2 regions of the Lysinibacillus sp. LK3 genome follow, and region 2 is predicted to be linked to the other one. Evidence: riboswitches for the same ligand, from Rfam matches in the RefSeq annotation. Region 2 holds a riboswitch; the other holds the start of a gene.
The links. Region 2 has a riboswitch for cyclic di-AMP ahead of VK91_RS08590 (TrkH family potassium uptake protein). Riboswitches for the same ligand answer to the same signal wherever they lie in the genome.
Positions count from the first base shown of each region.

Region 1 (10,906 bases), on a different contig from region 2:
ATGCGTTAACATATACACTTACATTTGAGCCAAATAGCGATACAGCTATTGATGAACAGCAAATACTGGCTGGAGAAAAAGCACTTGCACCAGCAACTCCGATAAAAGATGGCTCTCAATTTATAGGCTGGTATAAAGATGAAGAATTGACTGTACCCTGGAACTTTGATACAGATGTGATAACGGGAAATATAACTTTATATGGAAAATGGGCAAAAAAACCATACACTGTTATATTTCATACAGATACAGACACAATAACAATCGAGGTATTGAATGGAGAGCTATTAGCCAAGCCATCAGATCCAACGAAAGTTGGCTATACATTTGCAGGTTGGTATAAAGACGAAAAGCTGATGATACCGTGGAACTTCGAGATCGATAAAGTGACAGAGAGTATGACGTTATATGGAAAATGGCTAACAAATGAATACATCATTACCTTTTATACAAATGGAGGGACGTTAATTTCTCCTGTGACAGCTAAGTATAATGAGGTAATAGATGAACCACTGTTCCCGACAAAAACAGGTTATAAATTTGTAGGCTGGTATAAGAATGAAGAGCTGACCAAACCATGGAGCTTCGATACTGATAAAGTGGCAGAAGATACAGCACTTTACGCGAAATGGGAAAGGGTAACTGTACATTATATTCTGGACTTTGCTTCAAATGGTGGAAGTGCTATATCGCCCCAAAGGATTACTGCTAATACAACCGCAATGCAACCAATCAACCCAATAAAGGTAGGCTATACATTTGCAGGTTGGTATAAAGATGCTCATTTCACAAAAGTCTGGAATTTCCATACAGATATAGTGACAGCTAATACTACTTTATATGCAAAATGGCAATGGCTAGCAAACGATTCTTCAGGTGGTGGAGGAAATTCGTCCCCAACACTAACAGAGCCAGAAACGACAGAGCCAACCTTATCTGAAAAACCAGAACCTAAACCTGAAGATCAAGCTAAGCCACAACCAACCGAGCCAACACCCCAAACAGAGGCAAACATTACTTTCTCAGATATTCCTCAGGGCCATTGGGCATGGACGATGATTCAGGAGATGGCAAGGCAGGGCATTATTACAGGCTATCAAGACGGCACCTTCAAGCCAAATGCACCAATTCAGCGCCAGCATGTTGCCCTAATGTTAACCAGAGCATTAGAGCTAGAACCGAAAAAAGAGGCGTTTATATTTAAGGATATTCCTGAAAGTCATCTCTATTTTGAGGAAATTAAGCAAGTGCAACAAGCAGGGCTGTTTGATGGCATAGATGGAAACTTCCAACCAAAAACTAATATGACACGTTCACAAATGGCCAAAGTATTGGTAGAGGCTTTAAACTTAACAGCCCATAAGAAAGAAACATTTAATGATGTATCTGCTACTCATTGGGCATACAATTATATTGCTATTCTTGCGTCAAACGGTATCACAATAGGTGATCAAGGTAATTTTAGACCTAATGATGCTGTTACACGGGCAGAATTCGCAATCTTTTTATATAGAGCCCTCTCTCAATAAGAAAAAATCCCATCACTGGTGTGATAAGACTACCAATGATGGGATTTTTGTATTTACCTAAAAATAATTAACATTCCTCAATAGTGGGAGTAAATAATTACCTTTAAGATGAAGAAGAATTATTTCATTTTTAAAGAAAGGAGAGACTATATGAAAGCAAAAAGTGTTAGATATGGAATATGGTTTACACTATTTATCTTCATGATGTTAGTGAAAATCCCTTTTACTTTTGCTAATGAAGCTGATTATGATGTGGAAGATAGCCCTGATGGATCGATAACTATAAAGACATACACAGGTACTGGCGGAGACATGGTAATTCCTCATCAAATACAAGGGAAAATCGTAACAGGGATAGACGCTTGGGTGTTTACTAATAAAAATCTGACAAGCCTCATGATACCAGAAACAATAACAACAATTGGTGCTTATGCTTTTTATCAAAATCAGTTAACAAGTGTGACACTGCCAAGTAATCTAACGAACATTAGTGATGGTGTATTTTCCTTAAACCAACTAACAAATGTGATACTTCCAAATAATCTAAGTAGTATCGGAAATTATGCATTTTCTGGAAATTTGCTAGAAAGCGTAGATATACCTAAAAGTGTTATTAGTATAGGAGATCATGCATTTTCAACGAATGATATTGTCAATGTGAAAATTCCAGAGGGTGTAAAAATAATAGGGTCAAATGCATTTGCAAGGAATGATATTGAAAGTTTAGAGATACCAGAAAGTGTGAAAAGCATTGGAGATGAAGCCTTTTCAAATAATTACCTAAAGGAAATCATTATATATTCTAAAGATGTTGAAATAGGTGATGATGCTTTTATAGGGCATAGTCCTAACCTTGTTATTTATGCTCCAGAGAATTCTTCTGCAAAAGAGTATGCAGATAGGTTGAATATAAACTTTCAAGGTATAAATTCTCCAGATCCTGTCAATGAAGCGGATTATGAGTGGACAAAAAATAGGGATGGGTCAGTAACGATTAGAGATTACATAGGTACTGATATGGCAATAACCATTCCAAGTCAGCTAGATGGCAGGGTAGTAACAGCAATAGGTAGTGGAGCATTTGGTGAAAAAGGTCTTACGCAGGTAATTATACCAGACAGTGTAACAAGCATTGGAGATGTGGCATTTGCAGAAAATCAATTAACGTATGTGAAACTACCAAATAACCTTAAAAAGATAGGTGAAGGTGTATTCTTTACAAATAAACTTACTGCTATAGAAATACCAGATCAAGTTACTCAAATTGGCTCATATGCATTTTTAGATAATGCACTTGCTACAGTTAAGCTGCCAAATCAACTTAAGACAATTGGGGATTTCGCATTTATGGAGAACCAATTAACAAACATTGAGTTACCAGCAACTTTGGAGACTATAGGAGAATGGGCGTTTTCAGATAATCACATAACCTCTTTAGTAATACCTACTAGTGTCGTAAGTATAGGAGCGTATGCATTTGCTACCAATGAACTTTCAAATGTAACGATTCCCTCAAGTATAACAAGTATAGCGGAAAGTGTATTTCTCGATAATCAGCTTACAAGTATAGAGATTCCTAGTAGTGTAACGAATATTGGTAGATGGGCCTTTGGGAAGAATAGACTTAGTAGCATCGAAATTCCTAAAAATGTAATGACTGTAGAGGATAATGCCTTTAATGACAATAATCTTAAACAAGTGAAAATATTATCGGATGCAACGATTCTTTTAGAAGATATTTTTAATGCAAATCCAAGTAATTTAATTATTTATGGTCATGATGCATCGACTGCTCAAGCCTATGCCAATCAAAATAATCACCAGTTCGAGTTACTTACTTATCAAATTATCTATCATGGAAATGGCTCTGAACAAGGAAATCCACCAGTAGATATGAATATGTATCCAAGAAATACTCCAGCAACGATCTTAGATAATATAGGATCTTTAGAAAAAACTGGCTATACATTTGATGGTTGGAACAGCACTAACGTAGGAGATGGTATAGATTATACAGTCAATAGCATTGTTGATATTGAAGAATCCAATCTTGCCTTGTATGCGAAATGGAAAGCAAATTCATATGTTGTCACATTTAATACAAATGGGGGGACAGCAATCAATCCTATTACAGTAAATTATAAGGCACTAGTAAGTAAACCAGTAATTCCTATAAAACCAGGGTATACATTTTTAGGCTGGTATAAGGATGCTCAATTCACCACACCATGGAATTTTACAACGGATATGATAACACAAAATACAACCTTATATGCAAAATGGGAAAACGTCGTCGCACAGTATACGGTGGATTTCGAAACAAATGGAGGAAGTACAGTAGCATCACAGAAGGTAACAAAAGATACCTTAGCAACAAATCCAGTAAATCCAACAAAGGCAGGCTATACATTTACAGGCTGGTATAAGGATATTGAACTGACGATACCATGGAATTTTTCTAAAGATGTAGTGAAGTCCAATATCACCTTATATGCCCATTGGGTAAAAGACGGTTCATCGGGTGGTGGAGGAAGTATATCTCCGAATCCATCCCCAATACCAGAGCCAACCATACCTGAAAAACAAGAACCTAAACCTGAAGAACAAAAACCTAAACCTGAAGAACCAATTGATCCACAACCAACAGAGCCAGATATCATCTTCTCAGATATTTCTCAAGGACATTGGGCCTGGGCGATGATTCAGGAGATGGCAAAGCAGGGCATTATTACAGGCTATCAAGATGGCACCTTCAAGCCAAATGCACCAATTCAGCGCCAGCATGCTGCCCTGATATTAACAAGAGCATTAGCGCTAGAACCGAAAAAAGATGCGCGAGAATTTAACGATATACCTAAAAGCCATCTCTATTTTGGGGTAATCGATCAGGTGCAACAAGCAGGTTTGTTTGAAGGCATAGATGGGAACTTCCAGCCAACTACGAATTTGACACGCGCTCAAATGGCAAAAGTATTAGTTCTTGCCTTTAATTTAACTTCATCGAATAAAGATACTTTCGAGGATGTGCCAAAAACACACTGGGCACACAACTTTATCGCTATACTTGCAGGAAATGGGATCACAATTGGAGATAGTGGCAACTTTAGACCAAATGATCCTGTAACACGTGCGGAGTTTGTAACATTTTTGTATAGAGCTTTGCATCAATAATTAAAAACCTCACCAATGGCTATCCATAAAGCTTTTGGTGAGATTTTTTTGTTCAAATTATTAACATTACTCAATAGTGCGTAAGGATGTAAATTATTATGCTAATAGAAAAGGAAGTGTTTCTATTGAAAATCGTTCGTCTTGCCTTCTTCATATTATTCTTAAGTTTAGCTTTTGTATCGATTAAACTTTCAATTAAAACGGATGAAAGGAATTATGATTGGCGTAATAACTCTGATGGTACAGTGACAATTATTCATTATAATGGTCCACATATTGAGTTTCCCTTTCCAAGCCGTTTAAATGGCAAAAAAGTTGCTAAAGTAAGCTCAGGAATTTTTGAGAAAAGGGATATTTACAGCTTTTTACCGAAAGTTTATTAGTTAAAGACGTACCCTGTGTCAAAAAAAGAAATGTATTGTCTTTCTCATCATTTTCTAATTAGACTTTCACCACTTGTATCGTATACGATGAAAAGAAAAGGTGAAGGACGGATTCGACATGACACATCGAATTTTAATTATAGAAGATGAAGAGAATATTGCGAGAGTGCTACAACTGGAGCTTCAATTTGAAGGATATGAGGCAGCAATGGCTCATACAGGAGCAGAAGGCTTACTACAATACCGTGAGCAGCAATGGGATTTAATTTTACTTGATATCATGCTACCTGAGATGAGCGGTATTGATGTGCTAAAGCGTATTCGTGCAACAGAATCCCAAACACCTGTTATCATGCTAACTGCTAAAAGTGAAGTAGAGGATAAGGTAAAGGGCTTGGATTTAGGAGCCAATGATTACGTGACAAAGCCTTTTGAAATTGAGGAGCTACTGGCACGAATTCGCAATGCACTACGGTTTTCGCAGAAGGTAAATCCAAAGCAAGTTGCACTTACATTTGGCCATTTATCGATAAACGAGCAAACAAGGGAAGTTGTGTATTTTGATAAGGAAATTCAGCTGACACCTCGTGAGTATGATTTGTTGTTCTATTTACTAAAGCATCCTAAACAAGTACTGACAAGGGAGCAAATATTAGAGGCTGTGTGGGGCTATGATTATTATGGGGATACAAATGTTGTGGATGTTTATATACGTTATGTACGGCAAAAGCTTGAGGCTGCTAATCCAGCACCTCTTATCCAAACAATTCGCGGTGTTGGATATGTGCTAAAGGAACATAGTTATGAGACTTAAAACAAAAATTCATCTACTAACAACATTACTTATGCTAGTTATTATAGTGGCAACAAATAGTGGAATTTATTTGTTGTATGAGAAATTTGCCTATGATACGGAATATAATCAGCTCCAGTCACGGGCAAATGATTTAAGCTCTACACTGAGTCAGTTAAATGCACAAACCAACCTACAGCAAGTATTAAGAGCTTATATGCCAACGGATGGTGCTGTTTATATTTATGATGGTGAACGCTTGAAAACAAAGGTTCAAGCTACCCTTGAAATGCAAGAAGTCCCTGCCATTACCTACACTATGCCTGCTATTTGGATCGACGGAACGGTAGTGGACATAACATTACAGCAATCTATGGAAGAAGTAGAACGGACATTAGATTTGTTAAAGGTCATCTTAGTTGTTGTATCTGTCGTTGCAACGATTCCAATTTTCCTAGCGAGCTTGGTACTTGGGCGACTTATTTTATTACCGCTAGAACGTTTAAATGAGACCATGCGCAAAAGTGCATCTACTGGGAAATATGAAAAAATAGATACTACAGAAAAAGGTGGGGACGAGTTAATAAACATTAACCGCACTTTTAATATAATGATGGAGAAGCTTGAACAACATTATCAAAAGCAACAAGAATTTGTATCAAATGCCTCTCACGAGTTAAAAACTCCTATAACTGTCATTGAAAGTTATGCAAAACTACTCCTAAGAAGGGGTTTTGATAATCGTGAGGTTGCTCAGGAATCCTTACAGGCCATTGCCAATGAATCATCTCGTATGCATGAAATGGTGTTGCAATTGCTAGAGCTAGCTAAAAACAAAGAGCTATTGGACGTTCATTTCGAACAACTAGAGCTTGCCCCTTTCTTAAATAAAGTAGCTTCACAAATGGAACAGGCTTATCATCGAACATTTAGAATTGATGCGCAGATACCAAAATTTATTTATAGTGATGAAAAAATATTGAAGCAACTACTTTTTATTTTGCTGGATAATGCTAGGAAATATAGTGAGGATGAAGTACGTATTCAAGCCACTGAAACAACCAACCATGTACGTATTACCATCCAAGATTTTGGTATTGGTATTCCAGTCGAGCATATTCCTCATTTGTTTGAGCGTTTCTATCGTGTAACAGAGGATCGTAATCGTAAAACAGGTGGTTCAGGGCTAGGGCTAGCAATTGCACATGAACTGGCACAACGATTAGGTATAACGATAGATGTGAAAAGTAAGCTAGGGGAAGGCTCAAGCTTTACTTTATGTATACCAAAGGAGGGACAGCAATGAAAAAGTGGATGTTAGTAATTGTTGTTATTATCCTTCTTTGTAGTGGAGTAATTTGGTTTGTTCAACATCGTTATTTTTACGTTCAACCTCTTAGTGAAGCGCAGGCTATTCGGCATATTGAGACTATCTACAATGGTCATGTTACACAGGTTGAAAAACAAGGAAATACCTTTGAAATGCTTTTTACGCGTGACGATGTCAAGTATGCAGCTATACTCGATGTTACGACACAACAGGTGACTGATCTAATCCTGAAAGAAGGACATAGTAAATTACTTTTAACAGAAAAGCAGATCAGACAAATGGTTAAAAAGGAATATGGAGATATAGAAAGCGTTATGCTTACAGACTCCATTTACACTGTACGTGTTGAAAATGAGGAAATTCAAAAGGATTTAACGTTTGATGGTTATACTGGCGAACTACTGGCTGAGAAAAAGGTTGAGCCACAAGAACAACCTATCGAAGAGCCTATTATTACTGAGCAACAGGCCATTCAAATAGCTCTTAAGCAATTAAAGGGTGAAGTGGATTCAGTTGATTTTGAAGAAACCCCAGAGGGTGGTTACTATTTAGTTGAGATTGAAACGCAGGAGGACGAAGCTACATTTCAAATTCATGCTGTTTCAGGAAAAGTACTGTCTGTAACATGGGATGACGATCATTAAATCATTCTCATGAAATTCTAATGTTTCTCTTATAGTTCTATCATCTTCACTTGGTAAGCTAAGTTTAGATAAAACAAAGGAGAGATGAACATGAAAAAAATGATCATGATTCCAGCACTAGTAATTACACTGGGAGTGGGTGCAGCGATTGGCTCGACGACTTTATTATCAGGAAATGCCCAAGAAAAAAAGGTCTTATCCATGCAGGAAATTGAGAAGAAAGCTCTAGCGGTAGTGGATGGTACAGTTGCCAATATCGAGTTTGACCAAAATCAGTTTAGCTCTATTTATGAAGTAGAGGTGTATACAGATACAGAAGAATATGATTTAAAATTTGATGCTTATAGTGGAAAATTGCTCAAGCAGAAAAAGGAACGTCTAGATGACGATGATTGGGATGATCATATTCCTGCTACGACTGCTACAACAAAAATAATTACAAAAGAGCAGGCTATCAAGACAGCCCAAACAAAAGCAAAGGGTAAAGTGACAAAAATTAAGCTTGATGATGGTGTATATGAAATTGAACTGAAAGACGGTCAATATGAATACGAAGTAGAAGTGGATGCAGTCTCTGGGAACATTATCGACTTTGAACAAGGCTTTGATGACTAATATAATGAGCTGTCTTGAAGGTAGAATATACCTTTAAGGCAGTTTTTATTGTTTATATTGTGGGTATTTACTAGGTATTCAGGAAATTTTCTTTAAGAAGCGATTATTTATATGTTCAAAAAAAGCCTATGCTTTTACTCAAAAAAGAGAAAAATTTTCTTCTTTACTTTTTCAATTAGCAGGCGTAATATGACATCATTATAAAAGTTTCAAATTTCTAAATCGCTGAAGCAACTAAACGCGGGGGAACCAATTTTGATGGATGGCATAGCCATTCTTGGGGTGAATCTCTTCCTTGTGGAGGAGTAGGGCTACTCAGGCCCGAATCCGACAGCTAACCTCGTAAGCGTTAAGAGCAGAAAAGTGGAGCTTGGCAGACGGATGAGCGTCTACAAGTCTTATTTAGTGATGACTTGTAGACGTTTTTTGATGTTATTTAGAAAGGCGAAACACATTCTATGAAACTAGAAGGTGTTTATCAATGAAATCCTCATTCAAACGTTATGTAATCGGCAAACCATTAAGATCCGATGCGTTAGGGGAACAAAAGCTAAGTAAAACAAAGGCATTGGCCATATTATCGTCCGATGCGTTGTCGTCAGTAGCCTATGGACCAGAACAAATTTTAATTGTCCTGATGACGGTAGGTACAATGGCGTTTTGGTATTCTTTACCTATTGCCGCTGGAGTGGTTATTCTACTCGTGGCACTGATTTTATCCTATCGTCAAGTTATCTTCGCCTATCCACATGGGGGAGGCGCCTATGTCGTATCTCGAGAAAATTTAGGCGTGAATGCAGGTCTTGTTGCTGGGGGTTCTTTGCTTGTTGATTATATTTTAACGGTAGCAGTAAGTGTGTCGGCCGGGACAGATGCCATTACATCTGCATTTCCAAGTCTTCATGCTTATAATGTACCCATTGCTATTATATTTGTGATTTTCTTAACGATTTTAAACTTGCGAGGTGTAACAGAGTCAGCCTCTATCTTGGCGTACCCAGTTTATCTATTTGTAGGCGTTATGCTGTTGCTAATCGGGATTGGGCTCTATAATGTGGCAACTGGACAGGTGCCTGCAGAGCTACATCCAAAGATTGGCACACCAGTGGCAGGGATTAGCCTATTTATTTTATTAAAGGCATTTGCTTCAGGAAGCTCAGCGTTAACAGGAGTAGAGGCTATTTCTAACGCCATACCTAATTTTAGAAATCCTGCTCCAAATAATGCTGCTAAAACGCTTTTAGCAATGGGTGCCATTTTAGCCGTTTTATTCATCGGGATTGTTAGTCTAGCTTATTTTTATGGCGTTGCACCAACAGCAGAAGCAACAGTCGTTTCCCAACTAGCAGAAGCTAGTGTTGGTCGGAATTTTCTTTATTATATTGTACAGGGCACAACGGCAATGATTTTAGTACTTGCCGCAAACACAGGATATTCAGCATTTCCCTTGCTTGCTGTAAATTTATCGAAGGATGGTTTTATCCCACGAATCTTCCAAATTCGTGGGGACCGTCTTGGCTATTCAAATGGTATTTTAATGCTAGGTATTGCAGCCATTTTTTTAATTATACTTTTTGACGGGGCCACAGAGCATTTAATTCCGCTCTATGCAGTAGGCGTATTTATTCCCTTTACATTAGCGCAAACGGGAATGATGAGAAAATGGTGGCGCGAAAAACCTAAAGGCTGGGTAGCAAGATTTACAATCAATACAATTGGAGCTGCTATCTCTTTCATCGTGGCAATGATGTTTTTTGTGACAAAAATGCCTCAAGTATGGCCAGTGTTTATCTTTTTACCAATTATTATTTTTGTATTCCATCGCATTAAGCAACATTATCAAGCTGTTGGAGAACAGTTAAGATTAAATCATGAGGAACTGGCTACTATTGAGGGGAATGTTTTCATTGTGCCAGTAGCTGGTATAACAAAGGTGGTTGAAAACTCCCTACATTATGCCAAATCACTTAAGGTTGATAAAGTGATAGCCTTTTACGTAGCTTTCGATCAAGCAGATGCAAAAGCTTTTGAAGAGAAGTGGAACGCCTGGCAACCTGATGTACGATTAGTTACCTACTATTCACCATATCGCAGCATTACACAGCCATTAATTAAATTTATTGATAAAGTAGAACATCAATGTACGAAGACAGGTCATAAAGTTACAGTTGTTATCCCTCAATTCTTACCGAAAAAAGGGTGGCATCATATGCTACACAACCAATCGAGTCTTCTCATTCGTACATCACTGTTATTTCACAGAAATGTCGTCATTATGACAGTACCGTTCCATTTATCAAAATAATGCTAGCAAGCTAGAAAATAGTCTGTTATAATCAGTACGTTGATTGAAAACACGAACGTTTACAATTAAAAAGTTCCAGAATACCATTAAATTCCGAAAAATCAAACTTTTTTTGGTGAGAGATAGTAGCCCTTAC
Region 1 covers NZ_LDUJ01000011.1:45,745-56,650, reverse strand. Annotated here, with positions in the region: gene VK91_RS06800 (InlB B-repeat-containing protein) at 1-1,529, shown strand, start outside; gene VK91_RS06795 (leucine-rich repeat protein) at 1,680-4,700, shown strand; gene VK91_RS06790 (hypothetical protein) at 4,799-5,083, shown strand; gene VK91_RS06785 (response regulator transcription factor) at 5,202-5,897, shown strand; gene VK91_RS06780 (HAMP domain-containing sensor histidine kinase) at 5,887-7,182, shown strand; gene VK91_RS06775 (PepSY domain-containing protein) at 7,179-7,850, shown strand; gene VK91_RS06770 (PepSY domain-containing protein) at 7,941-8,465, shown strand; cyclic di-AMP (ydaO/yuaA leader) riboswitch at 8,679-8,828, shown strand; gene VK91_RS06765 (APC family permease) at 8,947-10,770, shown strand.
Region 1: it holds a riboswitch for cyclic di-AMP, as region 2 does, so the genes downstream of both, VK91_RS06765 (APC family permease) here and VK91_RS08590 (TrkH family potassium uptake protein) in region 2, are expected to answer to the same signal.

Region 2 (10,906 bases):
AAGTATGAAACTTAAAATTGATTTTGAGCAAAAATATGGACCACTCATGAATTTTGGGAGAAGCTATTCGAATTATCCTTTTAACTGGATTGATACACCATGGCCATGGCAAGTCTAAACAAAAGACTAGGAGGAAAAATCTTTGTGGTATTATGAAAAGAAACTCCAGTATCCGGTAAAAGTTAGTACATGTAACCCAATGCTTGCAAAGTTTTTAATTGAACAATATGGAGGAGCGGATGGGGAACTGGCAGCAGCTCTACGCTACATGAATCAGCGCTATACGATTCCTGACAAAGTAGTAGGGTTATTGACCGATATAGCAACAGAGGAATTTTCACATTTAGAAATGATTGCCACGATGATTTATAAGCTAACAAAAGATGCAACACCAGAAATGCTGAAAGAAGCTGGATTGGGTGATCATTATGTAAATCACGATCGGGCTCTATTTTATCAAAACGCCTCGGGGGTACCATTCACAGCAACCTATATTCAAGCAAAGGGTGACCCTATCGCGGATTTGTATGAGGATATAGCAGCCGAAGAAAAGGCACGTGCCACATACCAATGGATTATTGACTTATCAGATGATACGGATTTAAATGATAGCTTGAAGTTTTTACGTGAACGGGAAATTGTTCATTCCCAGCGCTTTAGAGAGGCTGTTGAAATTTTAAAAGATGATAGAGATCAAAAGAAAGTTTTCTAAGACAAAAATGGCAGGCTGTATCAAGGTGAACTTGACACAGCCTTTTTGCGGTTACTGAATATTTGAGAATAAGCTAAGATCTTTTCGATGACCAATCATTACTAATAAATCTTCCTTTTCAATAATTTGCTCAGGAGAAGGGGAGATAATAATTTCACCTTCGCGCACAATCGCAATTACACTGACGTTATATTTTGCGCGCAAGTCTAAATCCCGAAGGTTTTGTCCAGCCATTTTGGAAGGAATCATAATTTCTTCAATGCTGTATTCCTTTGATAATTCGATATAATTCAACATATTTGGGGATAGGAGTTGATTAGCTACACGTTCACCCATATCTCTTTCTGGGTAAATAATCCAATCAGCTCCTACTTTATCTAACACTTGCCCATGTCTTTTACCAAGTGCCTTTGCGATCACTTTTTTGATCCCTAGCTCTTTTAATAAAGAGACGGTTAAAATACTAGATTGCATATCATTACCGATCGCTACGATAACACAATCGAAGTTACCAATACCAATCGATTTTAAGGCTTTTTCTTCTGTTGTATCTGCAACCACAGCGTGAGTCACATAGGGTTCGGCATCCTCTACTCTTTCTTCATTTATATCAATTCCTAATATTTCCTGTCCAGCTTCATGCAATCTGCGAGCGACGCTTGTTCCGAATCTACCTAAGCCAATCACAGCGTATTGTTTAATGGTCATAGCGTTCTGTCTTCCTCTCATTTGGTTATCCAATCATAATATTTCCTTTTGGGTGGCGGAAACTCTCTTTTTTTCTTCGTTTTGCAATGGCAAAAGCAATGGTTAGTGGTCCTACTCTTCCTGCGAACATTGTAATAATCAGAAGAAGACGACCAGCAGGTGTTAGCTCTGGAGTTAGGCCCATCGAAAGACCAACAGTACCAAACGCAGAGGTAGCCTCAAATAAGTACATCATAAAGCTATGATGCTGTTCCGTGATACTGAGAATAATCGTCACGACTACAACAATTAATCCTCCACACATTGTAACCGTCAAAGCCTTTAAGATAGTTTCAGTAACAATTCTACGTTTAAAGAGAACGACATCTTCTTTTCCACGAATTTGTGACCACATAGTAGCTACTAAAACAGCAAAGGTTGTGATTTTAATACCTCCAGCAGTCGACCCAGAGCCTGCCCCAATAAACATGAAAAGAATCATTAAAAATAATGTAGAATGCGTTAAGTCCCCAATAGCCAGTGTATTGGAGCCAGCAGTTCGTGGTGTAACCGCTTGGTAAAGGGAACCTAATACTTTACCCCATTCGGATAATGGTCCAAGTGTTTTTTGGTTGCCATACTCAAACAAAAATATCAAAATGGTTCCGCTAACAGTGAGCAAAAGTGTCGTTACTAAGACTATTTTTGAATGGACAGAAAGCCTTTTAGTTACACGATATTCATACAATTCATTCATAACAATAAAGCCTAATCCACCGATTGTAATAAGAGCACAGATGGTGAAAACAACAAAGGGGTCATCAACATAGGCAGTCATTCCGTTAAAGCCACCCATTAAATCGAAGCCCGCGTTGTTGAAGTTGGATATGGCATGAAAAAATCCAAAATAAAGGGCCTTTCCAATAGGCATATCAAAAGAAAAACGAATCGATAGAATTAGACCACCGATTATTTCAATACATGCTGTAAAGAGCAATATTCTTTTCACTAATCGAACAAGACCAGCAATGGAGATATTATTAAATGCTTCTTTAAGCAGCAGTCTTTCTTTTAATGAAATTTTCTTTCCAAGCAGTAAAAATAATAATGTGGCAAATGTCATAAATCCTAAACCGCCAATTTGGATTAAGAATAAAAGGACCACTTCGCCAAAAATAGAGAAGGTATCACCTGTATCAACTACAATTAAACCTGTGACACAAGTAGCTGATGTAGCAGTGAATAAAGCATCTAAAAAGGGCAAACCCTTCCCATCCTCAGTAGAAAATGGCATTGTTAAAAGAAACGTACCTATGGCAATGATGAGGGCAAAGCCCAATACAAGAACTTTGGGAGGATTTAATGCTCTTTTAAAATTGTTCATTTAATTTTTCCTCAATTCTGAATAGTAAACAACTGTTTGTTAGATGGCATAATAAAAAGACCTACGATTAGAGCATGAAAAGGGTAGAAAGCATGCTAATAATGGTGGTCAATAACGACCTCCTTCGCTTTAGCCGACGAAGTTAGCTGACGGGTAGGATGGCGAAAGAGCTTTCTCATCCCTTCTGCTAAAGCAGAATTAACCCCAAAAGATTGGTTCCTCCGTTCTCAAATAGTTGAGATTTGGCCGATATGAAATTGAATGTGATTATTCTACGCCCTTATTCTATTTTTTGTAAACCCCTTAATTGTTAAGAAAATGTAATTATTTTTATTGTGGGCGAATTGTGTGTGAATAATTCGAGCAAAAATAAAACCAAAAATTCACTTGATAATTTCGCATACTTTCTATTGACCATTATTAGACAATACGATATAATTTTTTAGTACACAACAGAAGGTGATTTGCCTAATTGTGTATTGACGTGTGTTCGGAGGGAGGGAAAGAGAGATGTCAAAAACTGTCGTTCGCAAAAACGAATCGCTTGAAGATGCTCTTCGCCGCTTCAAACGTACTGTATCAAAAAGTGGTACAATTCAAGAAGTTAGAAAGCGCGAGTTCTACGAAAAACCTAGCGTAAAACGTAAAAAGAAATCAGAAGCTGCACGTAAACGTAAGTGGTAATTTAATTTCCCATTAAAAATCCCTACGTTCATAACACGCAATTGTATGATTCACTGAGCAGACAAAGTTATACCTGAAATTAATCACATTTTTGATTAATTTCAGGTATTTTACATTGCTCAACTTTACGTACATATGAAAAAGCCGAATGAAATCACTTTGATTCATTCGGCTTTTTTGCACATACTAAGTGTTAGTAATTGGCATTAGATCGAATGATAAATAATTAATAAATTTTTTAAGATTTGTGAAACTTTTCGCATGATTGACCGTATATACAGAGGAGAGGCATGTTAGAAGGGAGGGAAAAAGATGCGAAAACGGAGAATCCTCAGCTATTTACTAGTGATATGGATGACTTTTTTGTTAGCGTTTCCATTAACTTCGGCTTTTGCCAGTAATAAGGTTTATCATGTTCCGATTCATAATGAAGTAGAGCGAGGACTTCATGCATTTTTAGAACGAGCTTTTAAAGAGGCTGAAGAAAACAATGCAGAGGCGATTATCTTAGAAATACATACGCCAGGCGGTTTTGTGAATGCAGCAAGCGATATCGCCATGCTTATGGATGCAACGCAAATAAAAACGATTGCTTATATTAATAAGGATGCGCACTCAGCAGGAGCGTTTTTAGCCTTACATGCGGATGAGATCTACATGGTTCCAAATGGAACAATCGGTGCAGCGGCAGTTATCGATTCAGCAGGTAATGCAGCCGACCTAAAGGCCAATAGCGCTTGGCTTGCTCAAATGAAAGCAGCAGCAGAAACGTCAGGGCGCGACCCTAAGTATGCATTAGCAATGGCAGATACCAACTATGAACTACCAGAATACCGTGCTGGCGGAAAGAATTTGTTAACCCTATCAGCCTCAGAGGCAGCAAAGGTTAAATATTCTGAAGGGACGGTTAAAGATTTTCAAGAGCTTTTAGAAGTAACCAACTTGAATGGTAGTGATGTTGTTCCCATTGAACCAACCTTTTCTGAAAAGTTAGCTCGTTTTATTACAAATCCCATCATTGTACCTATTCTATTGTCTATCGCTAGCTTAGGACTTGTGATGGAGCTTTATTCGCCAGGATTTGGTGTTCCAGGTATAATGGGCTTATCAGCACTTGGTTTATTTTTCTTTGGACATATGGTGGCCGGCTTTGCGGGATATGAAACATTATTGTTATTTATTGTTGGCTTAGCCCTTTTAATTGCAGAGTTTTTTGTCCCCGGTGGAATTGTTGGTATTTTAGGTGGTGTCTTAATAGTACTAAGTCTGATACTGGCAGGTGCAAATATGATGCAAATGATAGTAGCAATTCTCATTGCGCTTGTGATAGCGATGATAGGAATGGTGATTCTGATGAAATTTTTCGGAAAAAAACTGCATGTCTTAAACAGGCTTGTGTTAATGGATGCAACCACGACAGAAGAAGGGTATGTATCCAATGTGAATCGCACAGAACTGTTAGGAAAAATTGGGAAAACGCTTACACCACTTCGTCCATCTGGAACAATGGTACTTGGTAGTGAACGCATTGATATTGTATCAGAAGGTGGCTATATCGATGCCAATCAACATGTAGAAATTATTAAAGTTGAAGGCTCACGCATTGTTGTGAGACAAACAGATAAAGAGATGGAGGAATAGAAAATGGGTTTTGATTTAGCTTTGATTGGTCCTATTGCTGGACTAGTTATTTTATTCATTGTGCTTGCGGTATTTTTTACCTTTGTACCCGTTGCATTGTGGATTTCTGCATTAGCAGCAGGTGTACGTGTGAGCATTTTTACATTAATTGGGATGCGATTGCGTCGTGTAATCCCTTCTCGAATTGTTAATCCGTTGATTAAAGCACATAAAGCAGGTTTACCTGTAACGATTAATCAGTTAGAGAGTCACTATTTAGCAGGTGGTAATGTTGACCGTGTAGTGAATGCCTTAATTGCGGCTCACCGTGCCAATATTGAGCTGTCATTTGAACGTTGTGCAGCAATCGATTTAGCTGGGCGTGATGTATTAGAAGCTGTTCAAATGTCTGTTAATCCAAAAGTTATTGAAACACCTTTCATTTCAGGTGTAGCAATGAACGGGATTGAAGTAAAAGCAAAGGCTCGTATTACCGTGCGTGCCAACATCGAGCGTTTAGTCGGTGGTGCTGGTGAAGAAACAGTTATTGCCCGTGTAGGGGAAGGGATCGTTTCTACAATTGGTTCGGCTACTAGTCATACAGAAGTATTAGAAAATCCAGATATGATTTCACAAACAGTTTTATCTAAAGGTTTGGATTCAGGAACAGCCTTTGAAATTTTATCCATTGATATTGCGGATGTAGATATCGGTAAAAACATCGGGGCTGAATTACAAATTGAACAAGCACAAGCTGATAAAAACATTGCGCAAGCAAAAGCTGAGGAACGTCGTGCAATGGCTGTAGCAAACGAGCAAGAAATGATTGCACGTGTTCAAGAGATGAAGGCAAAAGTAGTAGAAGCAGAGGCGGAAGTACCACAAGCGATGGCTGAAGCCTTACGTTCTGGTAATCTTGGCATTATGGATTATATGAACTATCGCAATATCCAAGCAGATACAGCGATGCGCGACTCTATCTCAAAAGTAAGCAATGATAAACCAGAAAAAAATGAACCCAATGCTTAATAACGGAAAGGAGCGAAACTAACATATGGAACAGTTAATAATCTTCGCCATAATTGCCATAGTCAGCTCTATTTTCGGAAAATCAAAAAATAAAAAGCCTCAGAAGCAGATGCCTCCTTTTAATAAAGACACCGTGGTGGAGCCTCCAGTTACGGAGAAAGCACCACATCGTACTGGGAAAGCACAGAGTTTTGAAGATTTTGCACGAGAATTTATAGGAGATTGGATTCCAGAAAATGAGAAAGTCGAGGAGCCTAAAAAATTTGTTGAAGAACAAGTGAAAAGGGAAATACCAAGCTATGTTGTTCCAGCTGTCATTCCAGCAGATATCCCTAGCCGTTCTTCTAATCGAGAAGGTCGAGGACGATTAGCTGCTGGAAAAAAAGAAGTGCAATCAGTTGGCACAAATTCGACTTTACAACTACCTCAATCTAAAAATGATCTTATGCAAGCAATCGTGATGGCTGAAATATTAGGGCCACCGAAATCAAAAAGAAAATAACTAGCATGTCCTCCTTTTTCGATGCATATATTGCCGAAGAAGGAGGCATTTTTTATGAAAAAATTATTTCAATTAACGCCACTACTTGAGTTGTTAGAATACGAATCATTAAAAATTATTGGACCCTACCGTTTTATTCATGCAGATGCGACGACCTGTTCGTTTGTCTATGCAGATTATCATATTACTGTCAATGCGGATTCAGTGACAATCAATGCGCTCAAAGAAGAAATGCTACATCTCACTGTTGACAATCTACAGGAGCTTCATATGAAAATGACAAAGAATATGGGTGTGAGCAAAAATGTGGAATAATCGGCCAATTATTATACGTATAAAGCGCCATGAAAATGTTCATCCTTTTATTCAAGCATTGCACGCTCAACATGTCCCATTAAAGCGTGTTGTCTTTCGTGAGCAGGAAGTTTCCTTTGAAACAACGATGCATTATCTACCAAAAATTCGCCGTGTACGAAGACGTTTTCGCTTAAAAATGGCTGTATTTTATGCAGATGAGCTTCAAGTTTTTCGAGCGCAAATTTGGACTTTATTGGGCTTAGCCTTTATGATTGCTATTCCAATTCTTTGTGCACAAGTCATATGGCGAGTGGACATAGAAGCTGCAACACCAGAACTAGAGCAGCGTTTAGGTAAGACCTTTCATGAAACCTTTCAATTAGAAACCCCTTTATCTCAAAAAAAGTTACCTTCCAATACGGTTATACGACAAAAGCTGTTAGAGCAACACCGAGAGCTATCATGGGTTCATATTGATAAACATGGCGGACGAGTAATTTTGAGACCACAAGAATCACCTAAACAAACAGAGCAAACAACTGATAAATTAGCCTCCCATATAGTAGCAACGAAAAGTGGTGTCATTACACACTTTAATATACAGCATGGCGAGCGAAAAATTTCAGTAAATGATACAGCCTACGAGGGTGACGTCCTCGTAAGTGGTGTATTAGAAAGTGGCACAGATCAAGTTTTTGTAGGGGCGAAGGGAGAGGTTTATGCAGACTATTGGCTTGAATGTTCATTTAAAATTCCAACAAAAATTACCGTGGAAACCTTGCAGCAAAAGCAATGGCGAGTGTTGATAAAGGGTATACATGAGGAAAAGGTGGATTATGTACAAAGAAAGGATTTACCGAATTGGCTATCTCCCTATGTTTCAATTGTAGAGGAGCAACAGACGAAAACGATGCAAGTAGAGTTGGATGAATCGAAAATTGAGTCATTGCTGATTCCTTTATTGCATGAAAAAGTATTACGCTCGTTACCTGCAAAAACAATCATCAAGAAAGAAAACCTTTTACAGGCAAAGTGGGGGAATGGTACAGTTGAAGGGAAAGTTCTATTTTTAGTCAATGAAAACATTGCAAGTCCAATACAAGGCCTACAAGGAGAATGATTATGTCAGAACAGTTAACTGTATTACAGGTGGATAATCCAAATGAAGCGGTTATGCTACTAGGTATTTCCGATGCAAATATGAAATTAGTTGAAGAAGCGCTTAATGTTCATATCATTACGCGTGGTGAACAAATTCAACTTGCGGGTGAAGAAAATGCTAAGGAACAGGCAACATTTCTTCTGCATGCTTTATTGAAGGTCATTCGCAAAGGAATTAATATTGATCAACGTGATGTCACAACAGCTATTGAAATGACACAAAAAGGAACAATCGAGTATTTTGCAGAACTATATGATGAAGAAATAGCACGCACAACGAAAGGTAAGTCAATTCGTGCAAAAACAATTGGTCAACGAGAATACATACAAGCAATCCGTCATAAAGACGTTGTTTTCGGTATTGGTCCAGCCGGTACTGGGAAAACGTATTTAGCGGTAGTCATGGCAACACAGGCACTTAAAAACGGCCATGTTAAGAGAATTATTTTAACTCGCCCTGCTGTTGAAGCTGGAGAGTCTCTAGGCTTTCTTCCAGGAGATTTAAAGGAAAAGGTTGATCCATATCTTCGACCTCTCTATGACGCTTTAAACGACATCTACGGCTCAGAACAAACACAGCGGCTAATTGAACGAGGAACGATTGAAATCGCCCCTTTAGCCTATATGCGTGGCCGTACATTAGATGATGCCTTTGTTATTTTAGATGAAGCACAAAATACAACACATCAACAAATGAAAATGTTCCTAACTCGTCTAGGCTTCGGCTCTAAAATGGTCATCACAGGTGATAAAACGCAAATCGACTTACCCAAAAATACAGAATCTGGCTTGATTGTAGCAGAACGTACATTAAAGTATGTTAAATCTATTCATTTCCAAGTACTAGAACAAGGCGATGTCGTACGTCACCCAATCGTAGCCAAAATCATTCAAGCCTACGAAGAACAGCAACTTTAGAATTGCGTAGCAATTCTAAAGTCTGCCCCGAAAGCGAAGCGACAGGGGTAACGAGGTTTAAAACATCCGTATAGTTAAAACCTAAACCACGAATTTAATCAAAATATGGAAAAAAATGTGACAGCTATGCGAAGATGCATAGCTGTTTTTTGCTTTCTTATACATTTTTCGAGAAAAATGTATGTTGAATTGGTATGATAGTAGGTAGATAGAGGAGGTGCCAGATGGAGAAACAACTTCGAAAATTTACAGAGCTTATCGGTTTTCGCTACTTTCTTATCATCATTCTCATTTTAACAGGTGGCCTACAATTTGGGTTCATGTATGGCAATGTTAAAGGAGTTACATATGATTTCAAACCATTACAGCTTGCGCCTGAAACCGTACGATCTACTAAAACGATTGAAGACACTTATAAAACACAGCTAGAGCGAGAAAAAGCTGCCAATGCAGTGGATTCAGTCTATCAATTTTCGGAGGATGTCGCCAAGCAAAGAGCAGCGATTGTAACATCATTATTTGATTATGTTTTGGAAGTGAAAAAAGATGTTGCAAATAGTAAGGAACCTATTCCTATTGCAGACCAGGTTACACAGCTTCGAAAAAAATTTGAATCCATTGACGAAGACCAGATGCCGTTAATTTTTACAGATTCTCAGCTAGAAGGTCTATTAGTACAAAGTGAAGATGATTTAACTAGAACAAGTACGCAATTATCTAAATTTGTAGAGGAATATTTACAAAAATCCATCCGACCAGAGAACGTCTTTGTTGCACAAAATGATTTTGAAACAAAGATTCGTGGACAACGAGGATATCCTGATAAAATATTCAATACAGTCGTGTTAATAGGACGTACAAGCATTATTGAAAATGAAACAATTAACGAAGAACAAACAAAGATTCGAAAACAGCAGGCCAAAGAAAGTGTAGAGCCGACACGAATTTTACAAGGTCAGATTATTGTTCAAGAAGGCCAAATTATTGACAATGAGGCTTTTAGACAATTAGAGCTATTAGGGATGGTTAGTAATAAAGCCTCCTTTAAGCCGATAGCAGGGCTTATTATTTTAACGCTACTGCAAATGATGTTTATGTATATTTTATTTGAGCGTTGGGAGACGAACGAACGAAAAAAACGTAATGCACTGTTAGTGACAGTGATTGTTTATAGCTTGTCTATTTTGCTAATGAAATTTATTAGCTTAGTTTCTAGTGGCTTTGATGTGACGATTGCCTTTTTATTCCCGACAGCACTAGCAACGATGCTTGTACGATTGCTAGCAGATGAGCGAGCAGCCGTATTAATTACAGTTATGACGGCTGCTTCAGCAGGGGTAATTTTTCAAGAAGGCTATTCTTCAGTTATGCAAATGGAAATTACGCTGTATATCATATTCGGAGGGTTTGCAAGCCTATTCTTTTTGCGTAGTGTGGAAAAACGCTCACATATTTTACATGCGGTTGGTGTGATTTCCCTTGTAAATATGGCATTTATTGCGTTTTATTTGTTAATGACACAATCATCCTATGGCTTACCAGAATTAGCATTTTACTTAATAGCGGCGATGTTATCAGCCTTGCTTTCAGGGGCATTAACGATGGGACTTTTACCATTCTTTGAATCGGCGTTTAGCTTGCTTTCGTCTTTACGCTTAATTGAGCTATCCAATCCCAACCATCCATTATTAAAAAAATTATTAATGGAAACTCCAGGGACATATCATCATAGTGTGATGGTAGCGAACTTAGCGGAAGCTGCGTGTGAAGAGATTGGTGCCGACGGTTTATTAGCACGTGTAGGTTGTTATTATCATGATATTGGTAAAACCAAACGACCTTCCTTTTTCATCGAAAATCAGATGTCGGGCATCAATCCGCATGATTCTTTACCACCTGAAACAAGTGCAGA
Region 2 covers NZ_LDUJ01000014.1:123,977-134,882, forward strand. Annotated here, with positions in the region: gene VK91_RS08575 (spore coat protein CotJB) at 1-118, shown strand, start outside; gene VK91_RS08580 (manganese catalase family protein) at 143-712, shown strand; gene VK91_RS08585 (TrkA family potassium uptake protein) at 764-1,420, opposite strand; gene VK91_RS08590 (TrkH family potassium uptake protein) at 1,446-2,783, opposite strand; cyclic di-AMP (ydaO/yuaA leader) riboswitch at 2,900-3,041, opposite strand; gene rpsU (30S ribosomal protein S21) at 3,294-3,467, shown strand; gene VK91_RS08600 (nodulation protein NfeD) at 3,780-5,108, shown strand; gene floA (flotillin-like protein FloA) at 5,112-6,116, shown strand; gene VK91_RS08610 (hypothetical protein) at 6,142-6,618, shown strand; gene VK91_RS08615 (hypothetical protein) at 6,673-6,933, shown strand; gene VK91_RS08620 (sporulation protein YqfD) at 6,923-8,035, shown strand; gene VK91_RS08625 (PhoH family protein) at 8,038-8,994, shown strand; gene VK91_RS08630 (HD family phosphohydrolase) at 9,219-10,906, shown strand, end outside.